2 regions of the Pseudomonas sp. Os17 genome follow, and region 2 is predicted to be linked to the other one. Evidence: riboswitches for the same ligand, from Rfam matches in the RefSeq annotation. Region 2 holds a riboswitch; the other holds the start of a gene.

Region 1 (3,195 bases), 810 kb from region 2:
CCGAACGGCGAGTTCAGGTTGTCCAGGAGCACGCTGCGGGTTTCGGCCACGCCGTCGTGATCCTGATCCCTTAGCAGGGTAATGCGGTTGGCGCTGGGCACCGCAGCGCCGGCGCGGCCCATGATTTTTCCGGCGATCCAGCCGCGAATGCCCCGGCTGTCATCGGGTTTGGGCGGTGCATTGGTTTCCGCCACCAGTACGTCGCCGTTGGGCAGGACATAGAGCCAGCGTGGATGATCGAGGCCTTCGGCGAAGGCATTGACCTGGGTGCCGGCTGCCGCCAATGGCTTGCTGCCCTTGGGCCAGCCAATCGCCGGGGCGATGTTCACCGTGGGGATCAGCGTCGGGTTGGGCTCCGGCAGCTTGGGGGTTGGGCCGGTGCCGTCGGAAACTTGCAGGCTGGAGGTTTCGCCACAGGCCGTAAGGCCGGCGGCGATCGCGATAAGCAAAGCGTGTCGAGACTTGAGCATGCTGATTTCCCTATGAATGCACGGACGTCCTAGTCATAGAGGAGCATAGCCGGCGTATGGTTCCGCCTGATCAGCGGGCTTCCTTGAACAGTGCGGCGACCCCGGGATGGTAGAGGCCGGCCTCGTTGTGCAGCTTGCGATAGGCGTAGGGAAAGTACCAGGCCACCGCGCAGCAGTGTTCCTTTTGCAGTTCGTCGAGCATGTCCTGGAGTTCTTCCGGGGTGGCGCTGTGCTGAGCCTTCTGCGGGCTGACAAACAGGCAGCCGAGCCGCAGGTCGCCGGGGTAGCTGATCTTTCTCGCGTCACCGGCAATGTCGAGCAAGGCCTGGGTCAGGTGCAGGCCGTTGACCTGGGGCCAGCGCTGGGTGGCCTGAATGTAGGCGCGTTCTTCCCGGGTGGCCAGGTACAGATCGGTGCGTGCGTTGCGGGCGCCTTCTTCCTGCTGCTTTTTGCTGGGGCTGTGTTCGAGGCTGACCATCTCCGCCATCCAGGCGGCGGCGGAAAGCAATCCCAGGTTGGCCTGCTCGTCGAACCAGTAAGGGGTTTCGCTGTCGCCACGAACAGCGTTGTAGCGGTCAATGCAATCAAACCAGCGTTCCAGCATCGGGCGCAGGAATTCCAGCTTTGGATTGCTGATGATCATGCCTTGCATCGGGGTCCGTCCTTATTGTTGTCTGGCGGTGGGTGGGTTGAGTTATGGCTATTTGATATCAACTCGCTGAGTGTGGCACAAGATTGGCGCCAGTTTGTTGATGCGGTGCAGTTTTGTGTGCCAAGCGACGCCTGGCTTTAATTGACGCTCCACCCCCAACCCTCTAACCTTCGCGACTTGTTTCAGGTGCTCTGTGGCCGCTGGTCGACAGAGTGAAACAGGGAAGCCGGTCAGGGCCTGTTCCAGCGATGGACATGGCGACGATTCCGGCGCTGCCCCCGCAACGGTAGATGAGTCAAGGCTGCGCCAGATGCCACTGTGTCCACGACATGGGAAGGCGCGCAGTCAGGCAGCAATGCCCCTCATGAGCCCGGAGACCGGCCTGATCCATCCAACGGCATCACGGTGGGCGATGCCAGGCTTGCGCCGTCTATTCCTTTTCCTGCCCGCCGTTCCCCAGCCCCAACGGAGAGCTGCCCCATGAGTGAATCCCCCGATCGTGACGAGCGCCATGTGGCGCGCATGTTGCGCAAGAAAGCCGTGATCGATGAGCGCATCGCCAACTCGCCCAACGAATGTGGCCTGTTGCTGGTGCTGACCGGCAATGGCAAGGGCAAGAGCAGTTCGGCTTTCGGCATGTTGGCGCGGTCCATGGGCCACGGCATGCAGTGCGGCGTGGTGCAGTTCATCAAGGGTCGTAACAGCACCGGCGAAGAGCTGTTCTTCCGGCGTTTTCCGGAGCAGGTGCGCTTTCATGTGATGGGCGAGGGCTTTACCTGGGAAACCCAGGATCGCCAGCGCGATATCGCCGCGGCCGAAGCGGCCTGGGCGGTATCCAGAGAACTGCTGAGCGACCCGGAGATTGGTCTTGTTGTACTCGACGAGCTGAACATCGCCCTCAAGCACGGTTACCTGGATCTGGACCAGGTGCTCAGCGACCTGCAGGCCCGTCCGCCCATGCAGCATGTGGTGGTGACCGGTCGCGGGGCCAAGCCGGAGCTGATCGAACTGGCGGATACCGTCACCGAAATGGGCATGGTCAAGCATGCCTTCCAGGCCGGCATCAAGGCGCAGAAAGGTGTTGAGCTGTGAGTGTGACTTCATGACCGATGTTCGTCATTGCCCGGCGGTATTGATTGCCGCACCGGCTTCCGGCCAGGGCAAGACCACCGTGACCGCCGCCCTGGCTCGCCTGCACCGCAATCAGGGGCGCAAGGTACGGGTGTTCAAATGCGGTCCGGACTTTCTCGACCCGATGATTCTCGAACGCGCCAGCGGCGCTCCGGTGTACCAGCTGGACATGTGGATGGTGGGCGAGCAGGAAAGCCGGCGCTTGCTCTGGGAAGCCGCGGCTGACGCCGACCTGATCCTGATCGAAGGGGTCATGGGGCTGTTCGACGGCACCCCCTCCAGTGCCGATCTGGCACGGCATTTCGGGGTGCCGGTGCTCGCAGTGATCGATGGCACCGCCATGGCCCAGACCTTCGGGGCGCTGGCCCTGGGCTTGGCCCGTTACCAGCCGGACCTGCCGTTCGCCGGGGTGCTGGCCAACCGGGTCGGCACCTTGCGCCACGCGCAGTTGCTCGAAGGCAGCCTCACCGAAGGCTTGCGCTGGTACGGCGCCCTGTCCCGGGAAACCGATATCGAACTGCCCAGCCGGCACCTGGGGCTGGTGCAGGCTCGTGAACTGAACGATCTCGACCTGCGCCTGGATGCCGCCGCCGAGGCGTTGGCCAGCAGCTGCCAGGTGGAGCTGCCGCCTGCGGTGAGTTTTGCCGCGCCAGCGCCAGTGGCCTGCGCGCCCTTGCTGGAGGGGGTGCGCATCGCCGTGGCCCGCGACGAGGCGTTTGCCTTCACCTACGGTGCCAGCCTCGATCTGTTGCGGGCCATGGGGGCGCAGTTGCATTTCTTCTCCCCTATCCATGACACGCAGTTGCCGGAGGCGGACAGCCTGTACCTGCCCGGTGGCTACCCAGAGTTGCACCACCAGGCCCTGGCGCAGAACCGCGCCATGCTCGACGCGATTCGTGCCCACCATGGTGCGGGCAAGCCATTGCTGGCCGAGTGTGGCGG
Region 2 (3,195 bases):
GGGCCAGGAGTTGCCCGCTCTCCAGGCCGTGGGCTTGCAGCACCTGCTCAAGCAGGGCGCGCAGCGTGGTCACCGGGCAGCCCTTCTGGCACCCCAGGCCGACCACCAGGGCCGGCGCCGCGCGCCTTTCGATCATGCCGGGTACAGGTCCGCGTTCTTGCGCCGGAACAGCCAGGCGCTGATCAGGCCCAGGGCCAGCCAGAAGGCGGCATTGGTCAGCTGCGAGGCAATCTTGAACTGTGCTTCCAGGGCTTCTGGCGCCAGCATCGAGTGCACTTCAGGTTGGGGCGCGCCGATCACGTGGGGCACGGCGATAATCGCCACGCCCAGCAGTTTCAGCAGCCAGTGGCCGGCGAACGCGATCAGGGCAAGGCCCACGGCAGTAGAAGCGGCAGCGCCGATCCACCACACCTGGCGCTGCACCAGGTCGGCGGCTGCGGTTCCCGGCAATTCCGGAGGCAGGCCCAGAGTGGGGGCCAGGCAGAAGGTCGTATACCCGGCCAGACCCCAGAGCAGGCCTTGCGAGGCACGGTTGGGCGCGCGCAGGGTGTAGAGCCCGGCCAGCATCAGGGCGAAGCCGACCGCCACTACCAGGTTGCCGCCGGTGGTGGACAGGGTGCGCTGCCAGCCGTCTTCCGGCTCCCAGGCCTCGGCATCGTGGCTGTGCGCGGCCATGGCGCCGGCGGCGTGTTCATGAGTTTGGGCGGCCGGGGCCTGTTCATAGGTTTCCGCCTGCAGGATCAGCGGAGCGACCCACAAGCTTTGCAGCAGGGTCAGCAGCAGGGCCGCCAGCAGCCCGGTGAACCCTGCGGTTTGCGCAATACGCTTGATCATGTCGGCAGGTCTCAGTGGCAAGGGAAGGCGGCGCTGTGACGGGTGTCGTGGGCGGCGTTGTGCACCGCTTCGATATGGGAGAAACCGGCGAAATACACCAGGCAGGCGCCCAGCAGCGACGCGCCGATGGCGGCCACCAGGCGCTGGCTCAGGGTGGAGGTGCTGCTGGCGGAATGGCTGGTGCTGCTGATGATCGACATGGCGCTTCCCTTTGGAGTGTCGGCGGGGGAGGAGCGCAGGAAAACCCCGCGTGAGGAGCACGCAGGGTTTGCAACAGCGCCCGCCCACCGCGGGTTTGTTATGTGTGTGTTGCGGGCCGGTCTCCGGGCTCGCGAGGGGCAGGGGGCGACTGATGTCGTACCGTGCCGGCAAGTGTCACCTTCCCATGCCATGGCACAGTGGATCTGACACTTCGCTCGCTTACCGTTGCGGGGGCAGCACCGGACTGGTCACGGCTTTTTAGTTAAGCACGTGATTCACCGGTTTCCCGTTTCACCCTGTGAAGGGCACCCGTAACAAGGCGCGTAGCAAATCATGGGCGGGGTGATGCCGTCAATTGCGCGAGGCGCTGCATTGCCGATTGACCGTCCCCCGCGCTCTGCGTAGCCTTGCGCGTTCGAGGTTCTTCGGCCAGCGGTCGAAGCTAAGAAGGGAACGCGGTCGATGCCGCGGCTGCCCCCGCAACTGTGAAGGGTTTCGTTTCTGCAAGGCCACTGCCTGCGCGTCCAGAACGCCGGCGGGAAGGCGCAGCAACCGCCGGTCCGACGACTGGCAAGCCCTCAGCCAGGAGACCTGCCTCGATCCCAGATTCTCACTACAACCGGGCGGGGTGATCCGGTGGCGAAATCTCCGCGCGCCTCTGCGCTGTGGCTCTCGTCCCGTATGCCCGCCACCTTTGCCAAGGGGCATCCGATGAAAACACTGGCCAAACTTCCCGTCACCATCGTCACCGGCTTCCTTGGCTCGGGTAAGACCACCTTGCTGCGGCACATGCTGGACAACGCCCAGGGCCGGCGCATCGCGGTGATCGTCAACGAGTTCGGCGAGCTGGGCATCGACGGTGAAATCCTCAAGCAATGCGCCATCGGGTGCACTGAAGAAGAGGCCAGCGGCCGGGTCTACGAGCTGGCCAACGGCTGCCTGTGCTGCACCGTGCAGGAAGAGTTCTTCCCGGTGATGCGCGAACTGGTGGCGCGCCGTGGCGACCTGGACCACATCCTCATCGAAACCTCCGGCCTGGCCCTGCCCAAGCCCCTGGTCCAGGCCTTCCAGTGGCCGGAAATCCGCAGCGCCTGCACCGTCGACGCGGTGATCACCGTGGTCGACAGCCCGGCCGTGGCCGCCGGCACCTTCGCCGCGTTCCCCGACCAAGTGGACGCCCAGCGCAAGCTCGACCCCAACCTGGACCACGAATCGCCGCTGCACGAGCTGTTCGCCGACCAGCTGTCCAGCGCCGACCTGGTGATCCTCAACAAGACCGACCTGATCGACCCCGCAGACCTGGCCAAGGTGCGCCTGGAAGTGGCCGAAGAACTGCCGCCGGCGGTGAAAGTCATCGAAGCCAGCAGCGGCCGCCTGCCGCTGGATGTGCTGCTGGGCCTGGGCGCCGGTTCCGAGGAACACATCGACAGCCGTCACAGCCACCACGACCATCACCACGACGGCGATGACGATCACGACGACCACGATCACGACGCTTTCGACTCCATCTCCATCGAACTGCCCCAGGCCGACGAAAGCCTGCTGCTGGACGCCCTGACCCAGCTGGTGGTCAAGCACGGCATCCTGCGGGTCAAGGGCTTCGCCGCGATCCCCAACAAGCCGATGCGCCTGCTGATCCAGGGCGTGGGCACCCGCTTCGACAAGCACTTCGACCGCAAGTGGGGCGCTGACGAAGCCCGCACCACGCGCCTGGTACTGATCGGCCAGGAGCTGGACGCCGCCCAACTCGAAGCGCAACTGCGCGCCGCCCTCAGCGTGTAAGCCATGCACCTGCTCAGGACCCAGCCCGGCGGTTTCGTGTCGGATGACAACATTGCCGACCTTGGACAAACCCCCGCCGAGCTGGTGATCCTGTGCAGCGGCGACTCCAGCCTGGCGCTGCTGGCGGATGCCGCCGAGCAGTTGCCCGTGGATTACCCCAGCTTTCGCCTGGCCAACCCGATGCAGGTGCAGAACCACGCTTCGGTGGACCTGTATGTCGACCAGGTGCTGCGCCACGCCAAGGTGATCCTGATCTCCCTGCACGGCGGCATCGGCTACTGGCGCTACGGCGTCGAGCGGCTGGTGGAGCTGTCCCAGCGCGGGGTGCAACTGATCCTGGTGCCGGGGGACGACCGCCCGGACCCGGAACTCAGCGAC

What was found. A riboswitch is a leader RNA that binds a small molecule or an ion and turns the genes downstream of it on or off. The one in region 2 is predicted to bind cobalamin.
Region 1: linked by a shared signal. The riboswitch ahead of cobO (cob(I)yrinic acid a,c-diamide adenosyltransferase) and the one ahead of cobW (cobalamin biosynthesis protein CobW) in region 2 are both predicted to bind cobalamin.

Annotation. Positions count from the first base shown of each region.
Region 1 covers NZ_AP014627.1:5,077,494-5,080,688, reverse strand. Annotated here, with positions in the region: gene POS17_RS22190 (PQQ-dependent sugar dehydrogenase) at 1-470, opposite strand, end outside; gene POS17_RS22185 (hypothetical protein) at 541-1,122, opposite strand; cobalamin riboswitch at 1,290-1,522, shown strand; gene cobO (cob(I)yrinic acid a,c-diamide adenosyltransferase) at 1,603-2,214, shown strand; gene POS17_RS22175 (cobyrinate a,c-diamide synthase) at 2,225-3,195, shown strand, end outside.
Region 2 covers NZ_AP014627.1:4,271,346-4,274,540, reverse strand. Annotated here, with positions in the region: gene POS17_RS18765 (cobalamin biosynthesis protein) at 1-136, opposite strand, end outside; gene POS17_RS18760 (CbtA family protein) at 133-834, opposite strand; gene POS17_RS18755 (CbtB domain-containing protein) at 846-1,034, opposite strand; cobalamin riboswitch at 1,132-1,363, opposite strand; cobalamin riboswitch at 1,437-1,648, shown strand; gene cobW (cobalamin biosynthesis protein CobW) at 1,747-2,817, shown strand; gene cobN (cobaltochelatase subunit CobN) at 2,821-3,195, shown strand, end outside.